Halorhodospira halophila: one gene and its partner. Each later gene encodes a partner of the first gene's protein in a complex. Links are inferred from orthologs where the notes say so. Each region holds a gene or a part of one and is shown on either strand. Other genes may lie near its edges.

Region 1 (9,932 bases):
CCCCGTCGTCGAGCACCCGGGCGAGTTCTTCCGCCCCATCGGCATTATGCGCGACATCCAACAGCCACTCCAGTGACCCGGTCCCGATCCGCTCCAGCCGTCCGGGGACGCGGATCCGGCCGAGGATGCGGGCAACGGCTTCCGGATCCGCACCGGTGCCCTCCGGCAGCTGAACCAGAGCGGCCAGGGCGGTGGCCACGTTACCGCGCGCCGCCCGGCCGGAGACCCCGGGCGCCGGCAGGCCGCACCAGTGGTGTCCGGCGCAGCGCCACCACCAGAGCCCGTCGTCCCCCTCCCCCCAGGTGAAGGCGTCCCCGGCCTCCACCAGTCCGGCACCGACCTCCAGGGCGATCCGACGCAGCGCCGCCGGCGCATCCGGCTGACCGATCACCGCCGGCCGGCCGGAGCGAAAGATGCCGGCCTTCTCCGCGGCGATCACCTCGAGGTCGTCACCCAGGAACTCGGCATGATCGCGGGCGATGCGGGTCACCACGGCGATATCAGCATCCACCGTGTTCACTGCGTCCAGCCGGCCGCCCAGGCCCACTTCGAGGATCCAGACCACCGCGCCACTGCGCCCGAAGAGGTCGAAGGCTGCGAGGGTGGTGTGCTCGAAGTAGGTCAGGCTTACGCCCGCCTCGCTCCGGGCCTGCTCGACCCGACCCAGCGCCTCGATCAACGCGGCATCGCTGACCTCCGCGCCATCGATGCGCATGCGCTCGTTGAAGCGCTGGAAATGCGGCGAGGTGTAGAGTGCCGTGGCCACGCCAAGACCGTTCAGCACACCCTCGAGGGTCCGCGCCACGCTCCCCTTGCCGTTGGTCCCGCCGACGGTGATCACCCGCGCGGCGGGATCGAGGACACCAAGGCGCCGACCCACCGCGGCCACCCGCTCAAGGCCCAGGTCGATGGCCGTCGGGTGGGCCGCTTCCAGGCGTGCCAGCCAGCCATCGAGATCCGCCGGGACTGCCGGCTGCGCCGTGCGGGCGTCGTTCATGCGTTGCGTGAGCCGCCCCCGTCCTCACCGGCGTCGGCCGGACCGTCACCCGCCTCGCCGGAGCCGTCTCCCTCGCTCGGCTCGCCGGCCTCGGTGCCCTGCGCCTCGGCAGCCGTCGGCTCGGACTCCACCGCCGGAGCGGGCGCCACCGAGACATCGCCGCCGAGCTTGCCCATCAGCGAGGCGATCTCGTCGCGCATCTCGCGCCGGTCGACGATCATGTCGATGGCGCCGTGCTCGAGCAGGAACTCGGCCCGCTGAAACCCCTCGGGCAGGGTCTCGCGCACGGTCTGCTCGATCACCCGGGGACCGGCGAAGCCGATCAACGCCCCGGGCTCGGCGATGATGACATCGCCCAGCGTGGCCAGGCTGGCCGAGACACCGCCCATGGTCGGATCGGTGAGCACGGAGATATACGGCACCCGGGCCTCGTTGAGCCGCGAAATGGCCGCCGAGGTCTTGGCCATCTGCATCAGCGAGAACAGCGCCTCCTGCATGCGCGCCCCGCCCGAGGCCGAGAAACAGACCAGCGGGATGTCGTGGGCCCGGGCCTCCTCGGCGGCACGGCAGAAGCGCTCGCCAACGATGGTGCCCATGGACCCGCCCATGAACCCGAACTCGAACGCGCAGACGACGACGGGCCGCTGATGGACCGCACCGCGCATAGCCACCAGGGCGTCGTTCTCGCCGGTAGCCTTTTGGGCCTGGGTCAGCCGATCCCGGTAGCGCTTGCTGTCGCGAAAACGCAGGAAGTCCGAGGGCTGCAGTTCGGCGCCGATCTCCACGGCCTCGCAGGACTCGTCCAGGAACAGCCGCAGGCGCTGCCGCGCCGAGATCCGCATGTGTGCATCGCACTTCGGGCAGACCTCGAGGTTGCGCTCCAGATCCGGGCGGTAAAGGATGCCCTGACACGACTCGCACTTGGTCCACAGCCCCTCGGGGACGCTGCGGCTGCGCGGTCCGGCCTCAGTCCGGATGCGCCGCGGCATGAGTTTCTGAAACCAGCTCACGAATCACCCCCCGTCGTCGTCTCGTCCATCGCCCGGCGCAGGGCGCGGACGGCATCGCGCAGGCGCTCGGGCAGATCCGCCGCCGCGCCGTGTTCGCCGATCATGCGCACCAGCGCGCTGCCGACGATCACACCGTCGGCGCAAGGCGCCAGCGCCGCAGCGCTCTGCGGGTCGCGCACCCCGAACCCGACGGCCACCGGCAGATCAGTGACGCGGCGGATACCGGTGACCTGCTGCTCCACCAACCCGGCATCCAGGTCCGCCGCACCGGTGACCCCCTTGAGGGCGACCGCGTAGACGAACCCGCCGGCCACCGAGCAGACCCGCTCGAGGCGGGCGGCGCTGGTGTTGGGCGCCACTAGGTAGATGAGATCGAGGCCGTGGGCCTGCGCCTCGTCGGCCAGCTCTTCGGCCTCCTCCGGGGGCAGATCAACCGTCAGCAGCCCATCGACACCGGCGGCGGCGGCATCGCGCGCAAAGGCGCCGTAGCCGGCAGCCTCGAGGATATTGGCGTAACCCATGAAGACCACCGGCGTATCCGGATCGTCCTCGCGGAAACGGCGCACGACCTCGAACAGCCGCGCCGGCGTCGTCCCCGCCGCCAGTGCCCGGGCGCAGGCGGCCTGGATCACAGGGCCGTCGGCCATCGGATCGGAAAACGGGACGCCAACCTCGATGATGTCGGCGCCGCCGGCCACCAGGGCGTGCATCAGGCGCACGGTGTCGTCGGGCGACGGATCACCACCGGTGATGTACGGGATCAGGGCCGTTCGCCCGGCGGAGCGGCAAGTGCGGAAACGTTCAGCGATGCGGCTCACAGTTCGATGCCCTCCTGCGCCGCGACAGTGGCGATGTCCTTGTCACCCCGTCCGGAGAGATTGACCACCAGGGTGGCGTCCGGCCCGAGTTCCGCGGCCAGGCTTTCGGCGTAGGCGACCGCATGGGCGGTCTCCAGCGCCGGCAGGATGCCCTCGGTTCGGCTGAGCCGGTGGAACGCCGCGAGCGCCTCGGCATCGGTGACCGCGACGTACTCGGCGCGCCCGGTATCCTTCAGCCAGGCGTGCTCGGGGCCGACGCCGGGGTAGTCGAGGCCGGCCGAGATGGAGTGGGTGCCGATGATCTGCCCCTCGTCGGACTCCATCAGGTAGCTGCGCGCGCCGTGCAGCACCCCGGGCCGTCCGGCATTGAGCGGAGCGGCATGCCGACCGCTGGCCACGCCTTCGCCACCGGCCTCGACACCCACCAGCCGGACAGCGGCGTCGTCGAGGAACGGGTGGAAGATGCCCAGGGCATTGGAGCCGCCGCCGACGCACGCCACCACGGCATCGGGCAGACGGCCCTCGCGCTCCAGCATCTGCGCCCGGGTCTCGACGCCGATGACCCGCTGGAGATCACGCACCAGGGTCGGATAGGGGTGGGGGCCGGCGACGGTGCCGATGATGTAGAAGGTGTTGTCGACGTTCGCCACCCAGTCGCGCATCGCCTCGTTCATGGCGTCCTTGAGGGTGCGCGTACCGGCATCCACGGCGCGGACCTCCGCACCAAGCAGGCGCATCCGATAGACGTTGGCGGCCTGGCGCTGCACATCGTCGGCTCCCATGTAGACGACGCACTCCAGGCCCATTCGCGCCGCCACCGTCGCCGTGGCCACGCCGTGCTGGCCGGCCCCGGTCTCGGCAATGATCCGGGTCTTGCCCATGCGTGCGGCCAGCACCGCCTGGCCGACGGTGTTGTTGACCTTGTGCGCGCCGGTATGGGCCAGGTCCTCACGCTTGAAATAGATGCGCGCCCCGCCGGCGCTGGCGGTCAGCCGCTCGGCCAAATACAGCGGAGTCGGTCGGCCGACGAAATCGCGCAGCTCGCGGTCGAGTTCATCCTGAAAGGCCGGATCGCGACGCGCTTCCGCGTACGCCTCGGCCAGCTCCTCAAGCGGCCCCACCAGGGTCTCGGAGACGAACCGTCCCCCGAAACGGCCAAAGTGCCCGTCGTGCTCCCCGGCGGGATCGCCGCCGTACTGCTCAGGTCTCGTCGCCACGTTCCACCTCCGCGAGAAACCGGGCTATGCGCTCCCGGTCCTTGATCCCCGGCTCCGACTCGACGCCGCTGCTGACATCCACGGCGAAGGGGCGCACATTGCGCACCACCCCCGCCACATTCTCGGCGTTCAGGCCGCCGGCCACCGTAAGCCCCCGCACGCCGCCCGGGATCGTGTCGTGATCAAAGGACTCGCCCCGGCCACCCCGTTCGCCCAGGCGGTGGCTGTCGAACAGGAACCCGCTGGCATCGGGATAGGCCGCCACATAATCCTGAGGATCCACCCCGCCGCCCATGGGCACCGCCTTGACGTAACGGCGCTCGTAGAAGCGGCAGAGCTCAGGCGCCTCATCGCCGTGGAACTGCAGGGTATCAAGGTGCAGCCCCTCGAGCGCCACTTCCACCTGCCCCGGCTTGGGATCGACAAACAGGCCGACCACGGAGACAAAGGCCGGGACCGCGGCCACAATGGCGCGGGCCTCTTTCATATCCACCGCACGCGGGCTGGCATCGCAGAAGACCAGGCCGATGGCATCGGCCCCCAACTCCACGGCGGTCGCGGCATCTTCAGGGCGGGTGATTCCGCAGATCTTGACGCGCGTGCGCACGCTCGGCGTCCCCCTTCGGCGGCTCCAAGGAAAGCGCAAATGTTACCGCGTGGGCCGGCTTTACGCCAAAAACGGCCAGTGCCCTTCGGCGGGGAGTCCGTAATGCGGCGGGTAGACCACCCGGGTCAGGTAGAGCCCGGACGCCGGCGCCGTGATCCCGCTGCGGGTCCGGTCGCCCGCGGCCAGCAGATCGGCGGGCCAGTGCTCAGCCTGCTCGCCGGTTCCGACGGCCATCAGCGTCCCGGCGATGTTGCGCACCATGTGGTGCACGAAGGCGTTGGCCTCGATGTCGATGAACAGAAGCTCACCGTGGCGGTGCACATCGATCCGGTACACCTCGCGAACGGCGTGGGGTGCCTGGCAGGCGACGGCACGGAAGGCCGAGAAGTCTTGCTCACCGACCAGGGCCTGGGCGGCCCGGTGCATACGCCCCGCATCGAGCTCGCGGTGGGTCCACGCCACCCGGTGGCGCAACAGCGCCGGGCGGGCGCGGCGGCTCAGGAAGACGTAGCGGTAGCCACGGCGCTGGGCGCGGTAGCGGGCGTGGAAATCGGCGTCGACGGCGTGGGCCGAGCGCACGCTGACCGTCTCGGGCAGTTGCGCGTTGGTCCCTAGCACCCAGGCGTGCAGCGGGCGCGACGCCGTCGTATCGAAATGAACCACCTGCGCGGCGGCGTGCACCCCGGCATCGGTTCGCCCGGCGCAGACCACGGTCACGGGGTGATCCGCGATCCGCGACACCGCCCGCTCGAGGGCCTGCTGCACCGAGGGGGCGTGGTCCTGGCGCTGCCAGCCGCTGAAATTGGTGCCGTCATACTCCAGCACCAGCGCGATGCGTTGCTCGGTACACGCTCCCGCCAAGGCCGCCCCGCCTACTCGCCGCCGAGCTCAGCCAGGACCTGCCGGGCGCTCTCGCGCTGCGACTCGGTCCCCTCCTCCAGGACCTCCTCGAGCAGGCTGCGGGCCCCCGGCTCATCCCCCAGGTCGATGTAGGCCCGGGCCAGGTCGAGCTTGGTGTCGGCCTCATCCCCCTCACCGACCCCCAGGGACGGCTCCGGCTCAGCCTCCGGCTCGGCACCCTCGTCCGCCTGCAGGCCGAGCCCCTCCTCGGCGCCCTCGTCTTCCTCCTCGCTGAACAGGCTGTCGAGGTCCATTTCGTCGAGTTCATCGCCGCTGGCATCCGCACCGCCGAAGAGCTCATCGGCGACGTCCTGCGCGCCGGCACTCGATTCCGGCTCGCGGGCCATGGCCGGCTCAGGCTCCTCGGCGGGCTCGGCAGCTGCCGGCCCCCCGGCGGCCTCGGGCTCCGCCGGCTGCGGCTGCTCGTCAAAAGCCGCATCAAGACGGCGATCGAAGTCATCCTCGCCCTCGCCTTCGCCCGGCGCCTGCTTGCCGACTCCTTCGCCCTCGTCAGCGTCCAGACCCAGATCCAGGTCTTCCAGATCCGGCTTGGTATCCAGACCCTCCTCGACCTCGGGCGCCGGACTCTCCGGCGTACCGCCATCGGCTGCCGCCCCCCCAGGCGCCTGCGCTTCGCCCTCCGCCTCGTCGGCGTGCGCCTGGCTTGCTGCCGCGGCATCGGCGAACAGCGGACTATCCGGCACGAAGGCCACACCCAGTGCCACCGCTGCCTGCCAGGTCGGGTCGGCGTCGCTGCGGGTCCGGTCGTAGAGGTCCTGGGCCTGGCTGAGGAACGCCTCCCGATCGCCGAGACGGGAGTGCACCTCGAGCAACCGCAGGCGCAGATCGGTGCGTGCCGGTTCGCGGTGAATGCCGCGCTCGAGCACGTCCCGGGCCCGGCGCAGGTCGTCGTCTGCCAGGTACTCGTCGGCGAGTTCGAGGGCGTCGCGGCGTGCTCCGCTGTCGAAATCGAAATCGAGGTCGCCGCGATCGAGGCGCAGCCCCTCCCGGCTATCAGGCTCCGCCGAACGGCGCCGCCGGCGCAGCAACAGGCCGGCGACCACAGCGAGCGCCAGCAGGGTTCCTCCGGTGGCGATCAGCATCTGCCGCCGTGCCTCCTCGTCACGCCAGAGGTCGGCAGCGGTGACGTCGCCGTCGCCGGAGAGCCACTGCGCCCAGCCGACCTCATCTTCCGTCTCTTCCTCGCGCTCCGGCGCCTCCGGCTCAACCTCGACGGGCGCTGGCTCCGGCTCGTCCAGGGGGTCGAGGGGCTCGTCCACCTCGGGCAGCGGGACGATCGGCGTCGGCTCGGCATCCGGCGGCGGCAGCACCCCTTCCATGTCCAGGTCCACCAGCCGCTCGAGCGCCGCCACCCGCTCGCTCAGATCCTCAACCTGCGCCCGGAGGCTGTCACGTTCCGAACGCAGGCTCGCCCGCTCCTCCCGCAGGGCCGCCAGCGCCCCCTGCAACCGGCGTACGTTGGCCTCAGAGGCCTCCAGCTCGGTATCAAGCAGCGAGAGCACCTCTTCGGTGCCTTCCTCATCGCCCAGGGCCAGGATGCGCAGACGGGCCTCCTCGGCTGTCGGCGCCTCTTCCTCCCCAACGGGCGCGTCGGGGTCCGCCAGGTCAGGGATAGGCACCGACTCGTCGAGCTCCTCCACCGCCGCGCGTCGCTCGGCTGGCGGCACCCAGCTGGCCAGGTGCTCCTCGTAGATCGCCTGGGCCTCGCCGGCAGAAAGCTGCTCGATCTGCTCGCGGCTGGGCAGCTTCAGCCACCACCCACTGAGCAGGTCGTTGACGTTGTCGTCAGAGAAGGCGCGGGGGTTAAGCCGCTGGATGGCCAGCATGGTCTGCGCGACCGTCACCGAGTCATCGGGGCGGTGCTCCGACGCGATCCGCCACAGGGTATCCCCCTCCTCCACCGGCCCATAGGCGGTGGATCGGCGCTCGCGCTCACCGTCGCGGGTCACCTCCTCAAACGGCTCGCCCTCGCGGGCCAGTGGCTGCCCCTGTGCCGGGGCATCGTCGTCGGCGGTGGTCGGCCGCTCGAGGAGCAGGGTGTACTCGCGGACCAGGTCGCCCTCGGGCCAGCTGACCTGGACCAGGAAATCAAGCAGGGGCTCATCGATGGGCTGCTGGCTGGTGACGGCGATGTACGGGGCATCCTCGCCCGACTCGATCAGCTCAAAGTCGAGCAGCGACAGCTCGGGCGCACGCTCGATCCCGGCGCGATCGAAGATCCGCCCCGGGGCCAGACCGACATCGAGCCGCGCCAGCTCGTCGGAACCGAGATCCCGCACAGGGATGCGCGCCGAAACCGGCTCGCCGGCCTCGGAGCGGCCCTCGATGGTACCGAGGCTGACCTCCACCGCGGCTGCCACCGAGACCAGTGACAGACCTGCCAGGCCGGCGAGGCCGTGAATCGCCTTGCGCACGGGCTCGCCCCTCCGTCCGCCGTCAGATGTATTCGCCAATCAGCAGCTCCGCGATCTGCACGCTGTTCAGCGCTGCTCCCTTGCGGACGTTATCGGCCACCACCCACAGATCGAGACCCCGCTCGTGGCTGATGTCCTCGCGGATGCGTCCGACGTAGACTGGATCGCGCCCCGCGGCCTCGGTCAGTGCCGTCGGATAGCCGCCACCGGCGCGCTCGTCCAAGACCTCGATGCCCGGAGCGCCGGAGAGCACCTGCCGGGCACGCTCGGCGGTGATGCGCTCGCGGGTCTCGATGTGCACAGCCTCGGAGTGGCCGTAGACCACCGGCACCCGCACCGTGGTCGGGTTCACCCGCACGGAGGAGTCCTCGAAGATCTTGATGGTCTCCCAGACCATCTTCATCTCCTCCTTGGTGTAGCCGTTGTCCTGGAAGTCGTCGATGTGCGGCAGGCAGTTGAAGGCGATCGGCTTGGGATACTCGGCACACTGCGGCTCGGCGCCGTCGAGGATCGCCCGACTCTGGGTGTGGAGTTCGTCGATGGCCGGCTTGCCACTGCCGGAGACCGCCTGGTAGGTGGCCACGTTGATCCGCTCGATGCCCACGGCGTCATGGATCGGCTTGAGCGCCACCAGCATCTGGATGGTGGAACAGTTGGGGTTGGCGATGATCCCCCGCTTCTTGTAGCCAGCCACCGCGTGAGGGTTCACCTCGGGGATGATCAGCGGGATATCGTCGTCATAGCGGAAGTGGGAGGTGTTGTCGATGACCACCGCACCGGCCTCCGCCGCCCGCGGCGCATGCTCGGCGGAGATGGAGCCCCCGGCGGAGAAGAGCGCGATCTGCACCTGCGAGAAATCGAACTCGGCCAGATCCTGGATCACCAGCTCCTGCCCGGCAAAGGTCACCGTGTTCCCCGCCGAGCGCGCGCTGGCCAGCGGGTAGATCCTGCGCGCGGGGAAGCCGCGCTCGGCCAGGATGGAGAGCATCACCTCTCCCACGGCGCCGGTGGCACCAACGACGGCGACGTCGTACTGCTTGCTCATGGATCCTTAGCCCCTGTCTGGACGTTTTCCTGTCCGGAGTCTAACGCCTCGCGGCAGCGCGGGGCCAGCGCGACCCGCCGCCTCGGGCCGCCCCAGCAATCCGCGGACTGGCACGCCGGCAGGTACCTGCTAGATTGTCAGCAGTTCCCCCCAACCCGTGAAACCAAGGAGCGGCACCCATGCACAGAGGCATTCTCTATACGGCCGCCAGTGGCCTGGTCGCCGGTGGTTTGATCGGCGGGCAGGCGTTTGCGCAGCTGCCGGCCCAGGACTTCAGCTACGACTACGCCGAGGGCGGCGTTGTCTTTACTGAGCTGGACGACGCGGATCAGGACCTTGTCGGCCCGCGGCTGATCGGCTCGCTGAACCTGACCGACGACATCTTCCTGCGCGGCGAGGCCAGCTACCTCACCGACGACATCGACATCACCACGCTCTCGCTGGGCCCGGGCTACCGCCTGGCCGTCACGCCGGGCATCGACCTCTACGGGGTCGCCGCCCTGGTCTACCGCGATACCGACTTTGATGATGGCTCAAGCAGTGAGAGCGAGACCGGTTTCGAACTCACCGCCGGCATCCGCCACGGCTGCATGTTCCTCGACGGCCTGCAGTACGCCTGGGAGATCCGCTACCTGGATGTGGACACCGGGGAAGATCTCGACGACGGCATCTTCAATCTGGCGGCCAAGTTCACCTACGCGCTGACCCCGCAGTGGGACGCCGTGGGCGATCTGCAGATCAACGACGCCGGCGACGAGAACGACCTGGGCCTGGCGCTCGGGGCCCGCTTCAACTTCTAACGCCTCCCCGGGACGCGCGGAGGCACCCACGCAAAGGGGCCGCACCTTGTCGGGTGCGGCCCCTCTGTCGCGGATGGTCGCTGCGGGCTGTAGCTGGAGCTAC
Region 2 (15,226 bases), on another replicon or contig:
CATCCTCGAGCAGCGGGGAGACCCGGCGCTGGATATCGATGCCATCGCCCTGGATGACGGCGCCACCTTCGAGCTGCTCAAGCGCTGTGCCACCACCGCGGTCTTCCAGCTGGAATCCCGCGGGATGAAGGAGCTGATCAAGCGCCTTCAGCCCGATAGCTTCGAGGATATCGTGGCACTGGTGGCGCTGTTTCGGCCCGGGCCGCTTCAGTCGGGCATGGTCGACGACTTCGTCGAGCGCAAGCATGGCCGTTCGGCGGTCGCCGGTTACCCAACCCGCGAGCTGCACCATCCGGACCTGGTGCCGGTCCTCCAGCCTACTTACGGGGTGATCCTCTACCAGGAGCAGGTGCAGCGCATCGCGCAGGTCCTGGCCGGCTACAGCCTTGGCGAGGCGGATCTGCTGCGCCGCGCCATGGGCAAGAAGAAGCCCGAGGAGATGGCCAAGCAGCGGGCCAAGTTCCTGGAAGGGGCCAAGGCCCGGGGTCTGTCCGAGGACCATGCCACCGGCATCTTCGACCTTATGGAGAAGTTCGCCGGCTACGGCTTCAACAAGTCGCACTCGGCGGCCTACGCGCTGCTCTCCTACCAGACCGCCTGGCTCAAGTGTCACTACCCGGCGCCGTTCATGGCCTCGGTGCTCTCCTCGGACATGGACAACACCGACAAGGTGGTGATCTTCCTGGATGAGGCCCGGGCCATGGGGCTGGAGGTGCTGCCGCCGGACGTCAACCGCAGTGACAAGCCCTTCCGGGCGGTGGACGAGCGGACCATCGTCTACGGTCTGGGTGCCATCAAGGGGGTGGGGGAGTCGGCGCTCGATGCGGTGCTGAGCGAGCGCGATACCAACGGGGCGTTCCGGGATATCTTCGACCTGTGCCGCCGGGTCGACACCGGCCGCGCCAATCGTCGCGTGCTGGAGGCCCTGTGTCGTTCGGGGAGCCTGGATCGCCTGATCCCCAACCGCGCCACGGGAATGGCACAGATCCCGGCGGCGCTGGCGGCTGCCGAGCAGGCGACGCGCGACCAGGCCGCCGGGCAGACCGATCTGTTCGGTGGCCCTGCAGAGGCGGTGATCGCCTCCCGTGGCGAGGGCGAAGAGGTTGCCGAGCAGCCCGAATGGCCGGAGGAAGAACGCCTGGCCGCGGAGAAGGCCACACTGGGTCTATTCCTGACGGGGCACCCGATCGACCGTTACGAGCATGAGCTTCCGTATCTGGCTACGGATCGCCTGCAGCGGCTGTCCAGTGGCGCCGGCGGCAATGGCGGAGACGGCAATGGGGGCCGAGGCCGGACGGTTACCGCGGCTGGGCTGGTGGTCGCGCTGCGGGTGCGCAGCACCTCCACTGGCGGCCGCCTGGCCACCCTGACCCTGGATGACCGCACGGGCCGGATCGAAGTGGTGCTATTCCCCGAGGCGTTCGGCAAATACCGGCATGCCGTTGAGAAGGATGCGCTGCTGGTGGTGCGCGGCAGTCTCGACTACGACGACTTCAGTGGCGGGTACCGGATCACCGGCGAAGAGGTGCTGGACATCGCCCGGGCCCGCGAGCGGGCAGCCGGTCGGTTGGTGATTCCGGTAACCGCGGCTCGTGCCGCTAACGGTCTGGTGCCCGAGCTGCGCCAGGTCCTCAGCAGCTACGCTGGGGAGAGTCCGGTCCATGTCGATTACCGCCACCCAAGGGGCCGGGGGCGCGTCGTCCTAGGCCGCAACTGGACGGTGACGCCCAGCGATGACCTGATCAAGCGGCTTGAGTCGGTGGTCGATGACCGTGTGGGGGTCGAGTACCCCCGCTAGCGGCTCTCGCGGTGAATGGCGATCAGGTCATCGATCCCCACGGCGGTGCCGTCGGGTCCGTGGTCCAGGTCATCAATGACCGCTGCGGCACCCGGGAATGCGTCGTCCCGGGTCCAGCGGTTGCGGGTGATCAGCGTCGGGATCCCGGCCGCGCGGGCGGCGCGCAGCCCGTTGACCGAATCCTCCACGGCGAGGCAGTCCTCGGCCGCGAGCCGCAGTGATCGCAGGGCCTGCAGGTAGGCCTCGGGGTCGGGTTTCTTGGCGTTGACGTCGTCGCCACAGATGCAGACCTCGAAGGCCGGTTGCAACTCGGCGGGTAGCACGCCGTTGAACAGGGCCTCGACGTTGGCGCGGGCGCTGGTCGTGACCACGGCCAGGCGCACCTGCCGCTCTCGCGCTTCGGCAAGGATTCGCTCGATCCCCGGCCGGGGCGGGATGGAGCCGGTGCTGAGGCGCTCGGCGTAGAGGCGGTTCTTGGCCTCGTGCAGTCGCCGCGCGAGCGTATTGATATCGCCGTGCCCGGGCGGGGGCGGTTCCCGGGTCAGGGTGTCGTGCAGTCGTTCCCGGCCGCCCGGGACCGCGTTCAGGAGGCGTCGATAGGTGGTTTCATCCCAGCGGTGGGGAAGGCCGAATGCCTCGAAGGCGGCGTTGAAGGCGGGCAGGTGGCCCGCGCCTTCGGTGTCGGCCAGGGTGCCATCGACGTCAAAGAGCAGCGCTTGCATGGGTTTCCGTTCTCCAGGGGTGTCGGGTCCGTGGCGGTGCCGGCGTTATCATCTTAGGGTTCTTGACCCGTCCGGGAAAACGGGCTGGAGTAACCGCGTCGACGGACTCGCCGTATCCGCATGATCCGGAGGAAAGCACTGCATGGCTGAGGGTCGCCCGAAATATTCGCCGGAGTTCCGGCGCAAGCTGGTCGAACTGGTCGAGGCGGGGCACACCCCGCAAGAGTTGGCACGGACCTACGAGCCGGCGGCCAAGACGATCCGCCGCTGGTACCAGGAGGACCGGCAGGAGACCAGCGAGCGGCGCACCGGGGCTGCAGATCGGCGCAGCGCTGGCCCGGGAGGCAGGCAGCAGGGCAAGAGCCCTGGCGCTGCTGCGTCCGCGGCGGGGTCCGGGAAGCGCTCGAAGACGGCGAAGGCCGGTCCCCGGAGCAGGCCGGCGAGTAGCCAAGCGCACCGGCTGGCCGGCAAGCGCGTCTTGGAGCGCCCCGCGGACACGGCTGCGGAGGCTGGGGAGGGGGCGCCCGAGCGGGCCGAACCCGAGCCGGCGGAAGAGCCGGCCGAGGTGGCCCCATCGGCGGACGGCGAGGTGATCGTCGACCCGGCTCCCGAGGGCGGGGTGCCCGAGGAGGAGGGGGTCGAGCTAGATGTGCAGCCGCACGCCGGCCTCGAGACGGAGGGCGATCCAGCCGAGTTGCTTGCCGTCGGCCTGGAACGCGCCGATCAGGGCGATGCCGTCTACGACGACGAGGGTCCCGAGGCGGCTATTCCGATCTACCAGGAGGCACTCGACTATCTGGATGCAGCGATCAGCGCCGGTGAAGGGGGAGATGCCGCGCGCCGCGACTGGGGGATCACCCTGGAGCGCCTGGGCGATGCGCTCTTCGAGGCCGAGGGGGCGAGTGCCGCACTGCCCTGCTATGAGGCTTGGTGTGAACTCGCCGAGGCCCTGGCCACCGAACACGCCACGGCGCAGTCGCTTCGGGACTGGAGCGTTGCGCTGGGTCGCTACGGCCAGGGGGTGCTGGTCGAGGAGGGGGCCGAGGTGGCACTACCCTACTACCGGCAGGTGATCGAACTGCGCGAGGACATCGTCCGCGAGCGGCAGAGCGCGGATGCCTACCAGGATTGGGCGCTGGCGCTGGAGCGCTGCGGTGCGGTCCAGGAGGCCGTGGAGGGGTTGGCCGAGACGGTGGAGACCTACCGCCACGCCCTCGAGGTGCGCGGGGCGCTGGTCGAGCAGCAGGACACACCGCAGGCGCGCCGGGCTCTCGGGATCGCTCAGGAGCGCCTGGCCATGGCGGTGCTCGCCGCCGAGGGCGCCGAGGCGGCCCTGCCTCACTTTGAGCAGCTCGCCGAACTCTTCACGGAACTGGCCGAGGAGCTGGGCACTGAGGAGGCCGATGCTGAGCGACGGCAGGCGGATACCATGCTCGGCAAGGTACAGATGGCGGCACTGGATCTGGAGTGACACCCGCGTCCGCGACGGTTGGACCTCCGTCGTGGCCCTGGATCCCGGGAGGCGCATTGCAGGCGATCGAAGACATTGAGTGCGACTTGGTTGTTGTTGGTGGCGGCGGGGCCGGGTTGCGGGCCGCTATCGCGGCGGCCGAGCGCGACCCTGGGCTGCGGATCGCGCTGATCTCCAAGGTGGTGCCCATGCGCAGCCACACCGTCGCTGCGGAGGGGGGCGCTGCCGGTGTGGCCCGGGCGGATGACAGCCTGGACGGGCACTTCAACGACACCGTCTCCGGGGGGGATTGGCTGTGCGACCAGGACGTGGTTGAACGCTTTGTCGCCGAGTGCACTGGCGAGATGGTCCGTCTCGAACAGTGGGGTTGCCCGTGGAGCCGACAGGCGGACGGCCAGGTACATGTCCGGTTTTTCGGGGGCATGACGACCCAGCGCAGCTGGTACGCCGCCGACAAGACCGGCTTCCACATGTTGCATACGCTGTTCCAGACCTCCCTGCGCTATCCGGGGATTCAGCGCTACGACGAATACTTCTGCTCAGATCTGCTGGTCGACGACGGGGTGGTCTGTGGCGTACTGGCCTTGGAGATCGCCAGCGGCAAGCCGGTGCGCTTCGGCGCACCGGCGGTGGTGCTGGCCACCGGCGGGGCCGGGCGGGTCTACGGGCAGAACACCAACGCCGGCATCGTGACCGGCGAGGGCATGGCCATGGCGCACGCCCAGGGGGTGCCCCTGCGCGACATGGAGTTCGTTCAGTGGCACCCCACCACGCTGCCCGGCAGTGGCATCCTGATCACGGAAGGGTGCCGGGGCGAGGGCGGCGTCCTGACCAACCGGGATGATCGTCGCTATCTGCAGGACTACGGTCTCGGGCCCACCGAACCGTGGCCGCGTCCGAAAGCCATGGAGCTGGGGCCGCGGGATCGGCTCTCCCAGGCTTTCTGGTACGAGGACCAGGCGGGCCGGACCGTGCCCACGCCGCAGGGCACGGCAGTCCAGCTGGATCTACGCCACCTGGGCGAGGACCGCATCCTAGAGCGGCTGCCCATGATCACCGAGGTGGCTCGCCGCTACGCCGGAGTGGATCCGGTTCGGGAGCCGATCCCCGTCCGTCCGGCGGTCCACTACACCATGGGGGGGATTCCCACCGACGTCCGGGGTGCCGCCCCCCTGTCGGGGCTGTTTGCTGCCGGGGAGTGCGCCAGCACCGGGATTCACGGAGCCAACCGGCTCGGTTCCAACTCGCTCGCGGAACTCCTTGTCTTCGGCCGGGCGGCAGGAGAGGCGGCCGCCGAGTACGCCCGCGAGGCACCGCGGCGGCCGCAGCGCGTGGTGGAGCAGCTCGCTACCGAGGCCCTGGCGCCGCGGCTTGAACTGCTGCGCAACGACAGGGGCGAGCGGCTCGCTACGCTGCGCGCGGATCTCAATCGGGCCATGGAACAGGGGGTGGGGATCTTTCGCAACGAGGCCGGCCTGGAGCAGGCGTGCACGACGCTGGCGGCGCTGCGCGAGCGCCTGCGACGCGGCATCCGCCTCGACGACCGCAGCCGGACATACAACACCGAGTGGCTGACTGCGATGGAGTTCGGGGCCAGCCTGCAGGTGGCTGAGGCGATGGCCTGGTCGGCGCGGGCACGCAAGGAGTCCCGCGGCGCCCACGTGCGCGATGACGCCTATAGCGAGCGTGATGACGAGCGCTATCTGGTTCATACCCTGGCCTACCCCGGTGACGGGACGGGCCCCGTGATCGACCATGCGCCGGTGACCGTTACCCGCTCTGCGCCGCGGCGGCGGGCCTACGGCGCTGAAGGGGAGGCGCAGGCATGAGCGAATCGCAGCGGATCACTCTGGCGGTGCAGCGTTTCCACCCGGAACAGGACGCCGAACCGCGCTGGCAGCGCTATGCCGTGCCGTACACGCCGGATATGTCCGTGCTCGAGGGGCTGCAGTACATCAAGGATCACCTCGATGGCAGCCTGACCTTCCGCTGGTCCTGTCGCATGGCGATCTGCGGTAGCTGTGGCTGCATGATCGACGGCGAACCCGAGCTGGCCTGCCATGTCTTCCTCCGCGACTACGCGCCGGGGCCGGTGTGGGTGTCGGCACTGGACCACTTCCCCGTGCAGCGGGATCTGGTCATCGATCAGAGCGACTTCCTCGAGAAGCTCGAGACGGTGCACGCCTACCTGATCCCGGCCGGGGAACGGACGGCGGCCGAGGGGACCTATCGGCAGACGCCGGAGCAGATGACGGATTACTACGCGTACGCCCAGTGCATCAACTGCCTGCTCTGCTATGCCGCCTGCCCGCAGTACGGTTGGCATCCGGACTTTGTCGGCCCCGGGGCCCTGGCGCTACTCCAGCGCTACAACCTGGACAGCCGTGACGCAGGTAGCGAGTTGCGGCACGCGGTGGTTGATGCCGAACAGGGGGTCTGGGGCTGCACGCTGGTCGGCCACTGCTCCGAGGTCTGCCCCAAGGGGGTCGATCCCGCGCGGGCCATCAATCAGAACAAGCCCGGCAGCAGCGCGCGGTACTTGCTCGACTGGCTGCGGCCCGGTCGTCGTCGACAGGAGGGATCGGAATGAGCCGAGCGCGCGTCTACCGTCCGACCATGCGCGGTTGGTGGGAGCGGCATCCGGCCTACCGCCGCTACCTGTTGCGCGAAGGCAGCAGCGTCCTGCTGGGCCTTTATGCGCTCTGGCTGCTTGCCGGACTGTTGGCCCTTGCTGCTGGGGAAGCCGCCTACCAAGGGTGGCGGGACCTGCACGGCAGCCCCTGGTTGTTCGGCCTCCACCTGGCCGCTCTGTTGGCCGCCGCCTACCACGCTGTCACCTGGTTCCGGTTGCTGCCCCTGACGCTGCCGGTCCTGCGCTGGCGGGGCCGCAGGCCCACCGACCGGGCGGTCGTGCGGGGTGCCTGGGTGGTCTCGGTGGCCCTCTCGGGCGGGGTGTGGCTCTATCTCCTGGGAGGCGTCCGATGAGGCGTTCGCACGAACCGCCGCTGTGGCTGCTCTTCGGTGCCGGGGGCCTACTCGCCGCGCTGCTCGCCCCGGCGCTGATCCTGCTGACCGGCGTCGTGATGCCCGTGGCTGCAGAGCATGGCATCGAGGTACTGGATTACCACGCATCCCGCGAGCTGTTCGCCCGGCCGGTGGTGGGGGTGCCAGTGGCCCTCGCGCTGGGGCTGGTGCTCTGCCACGCCGCTCACCGCATCTACCATACCCTGCGCGATCTCGGGATTCCGGCAGGGCGCGGTACCTGGTGGGTCTGCTACGGCGGCGCCGGTGTCGCGGGGGTGCTCGGTGTGGGCGCGGTTGTTGCCCTGTGGTGGTGAACTCAGGGCGGGTCGTTGGGCGCCTGGGGGCGACAGCAGCGTAGCCGCGGGTGGGGCTCCGGCCGTGCCCAGAGGAATCCCTGGCCGACGCGGCACCCGGCATCGATGAGCTGGTCGCGCTGCTGCAGGGTCTCGACCCCCTCGGCCACCACCTCAAGCCCGAGGACATGGGCGAGCTGCAGGATGGTCTCCACGATGGAGCGGGATTCCGGCGTGGTCTCCATGTCCCAGATGAAGCCGCGGTCGATCTTGACCCGGTTGATGGGCAGGCGCTTGAGGTAGAGCAGGGACGAGTAGCCGGTGCCGAAGTCGTCGATGCTCAGCGACACTCCGGCCCGGCGCAGGGCGGCCAGCCGCTCCAGGGTGCGGGGGCTGAGATCCATGATGGTCGACTCGGTGATCTCCAGCTCCAGGTGCCGTGCCGGCAGGCCGGTCTGCTCCAGCGTACGCAGGACCGTCTTTTCGATGTTGCCGTTGTGGAACTGGGCCCCGGACAGGTTGACGGCGATGCGCCCGAACTCGCGTCCCTGGTCCAGCCAGGTGCGCCCTTGCTGACAGGCCTGGTGGAGGATGTCCTCCCCCAGCGCCGCCATGGTTCCGACCTCCTCGGCGACCGAGATGAAGGCGCCCGGGGCCAGTAGCCCCCGGTCCGGGTGGTGCCAGCGGACCAGGGCTTCGATGCCCACGATCTGACCGGTCTGCAGCTCGACCTGGTGCTGGAAATAGGGGACCAGTTCACCGCGCTGCAGGCCCTGACGCATCTCCTGGGCGAGATCCAGCCGGCGCTGGGCATGTTCAGTCAGCTCCTCGGCGTAGAAGCACGTGGTGTTGCGTCCGTCGGCCTTCGCCTTGTGCAGCGCCGAGTCGGCGTTGCGGACCAGCGCCTCGACGGTCTCGCCGTTGTCCGGATACATGCTGATGCCGATGCTACACCGGCACTGGAACCAGCGGCGGCTGTACTGGAACGGTCGCTCCAGTTCCTGGTGGACGGTCTCAGCGCAGGCGAGAGCGTCCCGGTGGTCGCGGATCTCGGCCAGGCAGATGCTGAACTCGTCGCCACCCAGTCGCGCCAGGGTGTCATCGGCGCCGAGGCGCGCCTGGAGGCGGTGAGCCACCTGGCGGAGGACGCGATCGCCGGCGGTATGACCGAGGCTGTCGTTGACGTCCTTGAAGTGGTCGAGGTCGATGAACAGCACGGCTAGCTGTTCACCGGACTGTCGCGAGCGCTCCAGGGCGCGGGCCATGCGGTCCTTGAACAGCAGGCGATTGGCGAGGCCGGTGAGCGCATCGTGGTAGGCCTGGAACTGCAGCCGCTCCTGGGAACGTTTGAGCTCGGTCAGGTCGCTAAAGACGGCAATGTAGTTGACGACTTCGCCGTAGGCCCCGGTGACACGGCTGATGGTCACCCACTTCGGCTGCAGGGTGCCGTACTTGGAGCGGTCCCAGAGTTCGCCGGACCAGCTACCCTCCCGTTGGATCGACTCCCACATGGCCCGGTAGAAGTCGTCGTTGTGGTGGCCCGACTGCAGGATCCGCGGCGTCAGCCCGATGAGCTCGTCCTCGGTGTAGCCGGTCATTCGCGCGAAGGCGTCGTTGACCTGGAGGATGCGGCTCTCGGCGTCGGTGATCAGGATCCCGTCCCGCGTGGCGGTGAAGACCTTGGCCGACAGCTGCAGGCGTCGTTCCATCTCCTTGCGCCCAGAGATGTCACGCAGCGTGGCGCAGCAGAGGGTCTCGTCCTCCAGGTGCAGCGGGGTGAGCACCACCTCCAGCCAAAGGTGTTCGCCCTGCGGGGTAACGTGCACCCACTCAAAACGTTGGGCGCCCTCGATGAGTGCGGTCTCGAGCAGGTTTTGTGCCCGCTCCGCCGCCGACGATCCGTCCGGCTGGAGTTGCGAGGAGATGGCCTCCGGGCGCAGGCCGATCAGCTGCTGCGGATCCTCCCAGCCCAGCATGCGGGCAGCCGCCGGGTTGCAGGCGATGAAGTGCCCATCGCGCAGGATCAGCATCCCGTCTTCGCTGTGCAGGAAGAGGGTCTGCGTCAGGCTGCTCGAGAGCGCCGGGGCCGGAGTGGTTGGGGGAACCACGTCGTCTTTCACAGGGGTTAGCTCACGGGTCCGGTGCCACGATGCGGTTGCGCAGGGTGCCGAGCCCCTCGACCTCACAGGTGACGATGTCCCCGGCCTGCAGGAAGCGGGGCGGGGTGCGGGCAAAACCGACGCCGGCCGGCGTGCCGGTGGCGATGATATCCCCGGGAACCAGGGTCATGACCCGCGAGAGCGTGGCGATGACCGCGGGGATGGAGAAGACCATCTCGCCGGTATGCGACTGTTGCTGGGTGGTGCCGTTGACCTGACAGGAGAGGGCAAGGCCGTGGGGATCGGGTACCGCGTCGGCGGTGGTGATCCAGGGCCCCATCGGGCAGCTGCCGTCCACCGACTTGCCGAGGAAGAACTGCTTGTGCCGGAATTGCAGGTCACGTGCCGACAGGTCGTTGATCACCGTATAGCCGAAGACATGCTGTAGTGCCTCGCTCTCCGGGATGTGCCGGCCACCCCGGCCGATCACCACGCCGAGCTCCACCTCCCAGTCCAACTCCCGGGTGACGGCTGGGTCGAGGAGGAAGTCCGCGTATGGGCCGGCGACGGTGGTCGTTGCCTTGGTAAAGACCACCGGCGCCTCGGGCAGCGCCAGCTCGTCACCCTTGGCCTGTTGCGACTCTCGGGCGTGGTCGGCGTAGTTCAGGCCCAGGCACATGATGTTGCGGGGTGGCTGCGGCAGCGGAGCCAGGAACGTCAGGGCCTCGGCCGTGACCCGCGGCCAGTCGTAGCCGGCCTCGGGTAAGGTGCCGGCGCACAGGTGTCCGCCCAGATCACCCGCGACGGGTGAGACGGCCCAGCGGTCGCCCTGTTCGTGGATGGCGACCCGGGTGACGCCCTGGTGAACAACGGTGGTGATGCGCATGCTGCCGTTTCCGCCTTGGGGGTTGCGGTCAAGCCTGTCGGCCCCGCATTGTCCCGCATTTGGGGCCGGTCGTCGACGGTGATCGGTCGGATGATGCGGATCGGGGGGCGGCATGCACGATGAAAGTGGCGACAATGCCCTGGAACGGGCGACGCTGGAAGCGGTCCGGCGGATGGCGGCGGCCTTTGCCGATCCGCTGCTCGCCCCGTTGGACGCGGGTGCCGACGGCGTCGCCCAGCGCTACCAAGCGGAAGGGGACGCGCAGGCGGGGACGGAGTATGTGCTGGCGCTGACCAGCGTCGCCGGGTGCCGGGTCGAGGTACGTATCCCGCGAAGCGATCTGCTGGCGCTGGAGGGGTCGGGGGTGGTCCACGCGGTCTACCAGACCCTTGTGCGCGAGTGTGGTGCCCATCTGGCCGAGCGCGAGACGCTGATCGTCACCACCCGAGGACGACCCGGGCCGGGGCAGCTGCTCAGTGTCTACCGGCGCCGCCTTGGTTAGGCCAAGCCGGCGTCCCCACAGGAGTTTCGCTTCTGGTAAGGTACGCCCACGACGCATTTAGCCTGTGGTATCCGCCCGCCCATCGGAGAGGTCAACGGGGAGCTCATGACCAAGAACTTTCTGGATTTCGAGCAGCCGATCGCCGAGCTAGAAGCCAAGATCGAAGAGCTGCGCAACGTCGGCCAGGATTCCGAGGTCAACATTAACGAGGAGATCCAGCGCCTCGAGGCCAAGAGCCGCTCGCTGACGGAGAAGATCTTCTCCTCGCTGAGCGCCTGGCAGATCGTGCAGCTGGCCCGTCATCCCGAGCGCCCCTACTTCTTCGACTACGTTGAGCGGATCTTCACCGATTTCCAGGAGCTTCACGGTGACCGAGCCTATGCCGACGATGCCGCCATCGCCGGTGGCCTGGCGCGCTTCGACGGCCGCCCGGTGATGGTCATCGGGCAGCAGAAGGGGCGGGATACCAAGGAGAAGGTGCGGCGCAATTTCGGCATGCCCCGACCGGAGGGGTATCGCAAGGCGCTTCGGCTGATGCGCATGGCGGAGCGCTTCGGTCTGCCGATCTTTACGTTCATCGATACGCCGGGCGCTTATCCCGGCGTCGGCGCCGAAGAGCGCGGACAGAGTGAGGCCATTGCGCGGAATCTGGCCGAGATGGCACAGCTGCGCGTTCCGGTGATCTGCACCGTGATCGGTGAAGGCGGGTCGGGCGGCGCGCTGGCGATCAGCGTTGGCAATCGACTGCTGATGCTGCGCTACTCGGTGTATTCGGTGATTTCGCCAGAGGGGTGCGCCTCGATCCTGTGGAAGAGTTCCGAGCGGGCCGCGGATGCGGCCGAGGCCATGCAGATGGCGGCCGAGCGGCTGCACGACCTGGGGGTCGTCGATCGCGTGATCCCCGAGCCGCTCGGGGGCGCCCACCGGGACTACGACGCGATGACCGAGAGCGTGCGCGAGGTGCTGCGCGAGGAGTGGGGGCGGGTCGCGCAGATGAGCCCGGATGAGCTCGTGGCCGACCGGCACCGGCGGCTTGCGGGGATCGGTCAGCCCCAGGGGTAACCTGCGTGCTCGACCCCGGGGCGCTGGTGGCGCGGTTGTTGGCCTTGGCCCCCGCGGCCGCGGGCTACCGGGTCGCCTTCAGCGGCGGGCGGGATTCCACGGCACTGCTTCACGCCCTGGCCGAAGGCCGCGATGAGTTGCCAGCGCCGCTGGGTGCAGTCCATATCGATCACGGCCTGCACGCCGGATCGGCCCGCTGGGCGGAGCATTGCCGGGCCGTGTGCCAGCGCCTGGGGGTGGCACTCGAGTGCCGCCGCGTGGATGTGCCTTCCCCCGTCGGTCAGGGCCTGGAGGCCGCCGCCCGGGAGGCGCGCTACCGGGCTTTCAGTGCCCTGGTGGCCCCCGGCGAGTGCCTTGTCTTGGCGCACCACGCCGAGGATCAAGCCGAGACCTTCCTGCTCCGGGCACTGCGCGGGGGGGGGCTGCACGGGCTGTGCGCCATGCCGACAACCCGACCGCTGGGGCGGGGTCGGTTGGCGCGGCCGCTGCTGGAGGTGCCGCGTGCCTCTTTGACGGCCTACCTGCAGGCCCGTGGTGCGGACTGGATCGAGGATCCGGCCAATCGGGATCCTGCCCATGACCGGGTCTATCTGCGCGAGCATGTGCTGCCGGCGTTGGCGGCGCGCTGGCCGGATGCAGCTGGCCGCCTGCAGGCGGGGGTGGCTGCCCTGCAGGCGGATCAGGCCTTGCTGGATGGCTACCTGGACAGCGATCTGGCGGCGGCGCGTGCCGCCGACGGGCGCCCGGCGGTAGCTGAGCTGCTGCGACTGGCGCCGTATCGGCGTCAGGCCGTGCTTCGCCACTGGCTGGTTCGTTCCGGGCACCGTCCGCCGCCGGGCCGGCGGCTGGCCGTCGGCGTGCAGGCGCTACTTGAATCGGGCGAAGGGGCTCAGCCGGAGTTGCGTTGGCCGGACGGGTGCATCCGCCGCTACCGGGGGCGGCTCCACTTGCTGCCCGCCGAGTCGTTGGGCGCGGATCCCGATCCGGAGCCGTGCTCCTGGTTTGGCCGGGGGGCGCTGAGCCTGGCCGGGGGCACGTTGTCAGCGCGGTGGAGCCCGCGGGGTATCGACGGACAACTCCTTGCGCAGGGGGTGACGGTGGTCTTCCGTGCCGCAGTGCTGGATGCGGATGCCCGGCGCAGGCTGCAGCGCCTGTATCAGCGGTTGGGTGTCCCGCCCTGGGAGCGCAGCCGGGTTCCGGTGGTCTTCTCCGGTCATCGCCCGATCGCCGTGCCGGGCTACGGCGTGGCCCCATCGTGCCGGGCCATGCCGGGGGTGCGACTGCTGTGGCAACCGCCTCGTGTCGCGGGTCAGTCGGCGTCCAGCTGATCGGCCAGGGGCAGGCGCAGCCCGTGGCGGTCGGCGGGGTTGTAGAGCCCGGTCTCGGCATCGTGGCCGCTACCGAAGCCGACGTAGCTGTGCCGGCCGTAGCGCGCCAGACGCTGCAGCGCCTCGCGAGCCTCTTCGGCGTCCTCGGCGGCGAGGGCGATCAGCGGTTGTCCGCCCCCGGTGGTGCTGGCCCAGGCGACGGGGGAACGGTCCACCGGCCGGATCCGATCAGTGACGCAGGCCTTGATCGCCTCGAGGTGTTCGCTGACCGCTTCCCTGGGGCCGACGATCAGAAGGGGGCGGTCGCGATCCGGGGCGCCGGGCTCGACCTCGCCGCGCAGCGCCCGCTCGGCGGCTGCTTCCAGGCCGTCCCAGCTAGCGACCAGGGTCACGGACTCGGCCAGCAGGGTGTCGCGCAGGATGGAGACTCCCTCACCGAGGGCCAGCTGGCGGTACAGGTGGTGGTCCGGGTCGGCCTGTAGGTAGCGGGGAGCGGTCTCGCTGGTGAACTCGATCCGGGTTCGCTCCCCCGGTTGCAGGCGGATGTCCCGTTCGTCCAGACGGCCGTGTTCGCCCTTAAGCACGACGGGGACAGAGACCGGGTAGCCGTCCTCATCCCAGGCAATGTCTACCCGGATCCGAAAGCGGTCGTCCCCCTCGTGGGCGACCTCGAGCGTGCGTTCATCCAGTTCCAGATCCGGGGCGCGGGTGGCCGAAAGGAACCACTCGAACAGCGCAGGGACGGTTTCGGCGTCCGCGCCCTCGTCCTCCGCAGCTCCCGCGAAGGCGGTCTCGAGCTCCGACCAGCTGGCCTCCTGGTGGGCGTGCCGGGCGTAGAACCGGCGCACTGCCTGGTCGAAAGCCGCTTCGCCGAGGCTTCGGCGCAGGGTATGGAAGAGTTGGGCGCCGCGCTGGTAGCCGATGATCTCGTCGACCGTCCCCCGGTTGTGCCGGAACTCGCTGAGCGGGTAGTCAGCCGCATCGGGGAGCGCGGCCTGGCTGCGCAGCCAGTCTCCTCGCAGGCGCTGCGCTTGCTCGGTATCCCGCTGCGCGGCCTGGTGGTAATCGCCCATGTAGTAGGTCAGGGCCTCGTTCCAGTTCCCTTCGTCGTAGTCGGTGTAGACACCGCGGCCCCACCAGTTGTGGACGACTTCGTGGGGCAGCGAGGTCTCCGGGATGAAGGGCAGGGGGATGACCTGCTCGCCGAGGGCGGTGAATCCGGCAAAAGCCAGGCCCACGGGGTATGGTGCGGCGACCACCGAGTAGGTCTCGTGCGGTGGCGGGCCGATCCAGTCGCTGTATTCGTCCAGGTAGGCCCCGGTCTTCTCCAGGTAGAGGTCGTGGTGCTCCGCGAGGTGTTCAGGGAAGAACGTGTGGACGGTCCCGTGACGGACGGATCGGCTGCGTTGCTCCCATTCGCCGGCGAACAGGGTGATGCCACGCGCTGGCGCCGGATGGCGGAACTCGACGCGGCGCAGGCCGTCTGAAATGCGCTCATCGACGCGCGTTCCCTCGGCCACCACCTGGAGAGGTTCCGGCACAGTGACGTTCAGCCGGTAGCCCGTACGCCGTTCCGCCGGGCGGGGGTACCAGCCGGCCTCCGCGGCGAGCCAGGCGCCCTCGGGTCGCAGGTGGGCACCCCGGCTTTCCTCGCCGGGTTCGCCGGACCAGCGCAGCCGGGCTTCAGTGGCCTCCCCGGGGCGCAGGATGACCCCCCGTTGGCCCAGTTTCTCCGCGCTACCGGCGTCGAGCGCCACCTCGTCGATGCGGTATCCCGGCCCGACAGCCAGGGAGAATGGTCCCTCGTCCGGAAGTTGCAGAGTCAGGCGCCCCTCGAGCCGGCCATCGTCGGGGTGCAGGCGGACATCCATCTCGGCCTGTGGGTCATCGGGCCACGAGCTGGCAGCCGCCACCGGCAGGGTGGCGAGCAGGGCAGCGGCGAGGATGCGGGCGAGCCTGCACATGCGGGCATCATAGCGCACCCTGGCTGGGCGCGTCGTCCGTGCCGGCTGCCGACGACAAGCAGCGGTTGTCGATGGCA

The links.
Region 2: the proteins of accD (region 1) and CCR79_RS07835 are in contact, whole or in part, in a solved structure (PDB 8UXZ), measured with the Escherichia coli proteins. The link is inferred for Halorhodospira halophila from one-to-one orthologs.

What each region holds. Positions count from the first base shown.
Region 1 is NZ_NHSN01000025.1:75,703-85,634, forward strand. Bases 1-3,000 are described here. They hold accD (acetyl-CoA carboxylase, carboxyltransferase subunit beta), read right to left. Parts: upstream 2,008-3,000; coding sequence 994-2,007; downstream 1-993. Other genes in these bases: CCR79_RS09700 (bifunctional folylpolyglutamate synthase/dihydrofolate synthase), read right to left, coding at 1-997; trpA (tryptophan synthase subunit alpha), read right to left, coding at 2,004-2,825; trpB (tryptophan synthase subunit beta), read right to left, coding at 2,822-3,000. Outside these bases: more of trpB, read right to left, coding at 3,001-4,042; CCR79_RS09720 (phosphoribosylanthranilate isomerase), read right to left, coding at 4,026-4,649; tRNA pseudouridine(38-40) synthase TruA, read right to left, coding at 4,710-5,510; CCR79_RS09730 (FimV/HubP family polar landmark protein), read right to left, coding at 5,522-7,984; CCR79_RS09735 (aspartate-semialdehyde dehydrogenase), read right to left, coding at 8,007-9,029; CCR79_RS09740 (outer membrane beta-barrel protein), read left to right, coding at 9,209-9,829; leuB (3-isopropylmalate dehydrogenase), read right to left, coding at 9,929-9,932.
Region 2 is NZ_NHSN01000018.1:135,248-150,473, reverse strand. What follows is about bases 10,042-12,878. They hold CCR79_RS07835 (acetyl-CoA carboxylase carboxyltransferase subunit alpha), read left to right. Parts: upstream 10,042-10,900; coding sequence 10,901-11,857; downstream 11,858-12,878. Other genes in these bases: tilS (tRNA lysidine(34) synthetase TilS), read left to right, coding at 11,863-12,878; CCR79_RS07840 (hypothetical protein), read left to right, coding at 10,406-10,795; CCR79_RS07845 (fumarylacetoacetate hydrolase family protein), read right to left, coding at 10,042-10,293. Also shown: dnaE (DNA polymerase III subunit alpha), read left to right, coding at 1-1,798; CCR79_RS07880 (HAD-IA family hydrolase), read right to left, coding at 1,795-2,520; CCR79_RS07875 (transposase), read left to right, coding at 2,663-3,991; frdA (fumarate reductase (quinol) flavoprotein subunit), read left to right, coding at 4,048-5,820; CCR79_RS07865 (succinate dehydrogenase/fumarate reductase iron-sulfur subunit), read left to right, coding at 5,817-6,581; CCR79_RS07860 (fumarate reductase subunit C), read left to right, coding at 6,578-6,976; fumarate reductase subunit FrdD, read left to right, coding at 6,973-7,329; CCR79_RS07850 (EAL domain-containing protein), read right to left, coding at 7,332-9,416; more of CCR79_RS07845, read right to left, coding at 9,439-10,041; more of tilS, read left to right, coding at 12,879-13,185; CCR79_RS07825 (M1 family metallopeptidase), read right to left, coding at 13,167-15,149. UniProt on the Escherichia coli protein: Component of the acetyl coenzyme A carboxylase (ACC) complex. First, biotin carboxylase catalyzes the carboxylation of biotin on its carrier protein (BCCP) and then the CO(2) group is transferred by the carboxyltransferase to acetyl-CoA to form malonyl-CoA.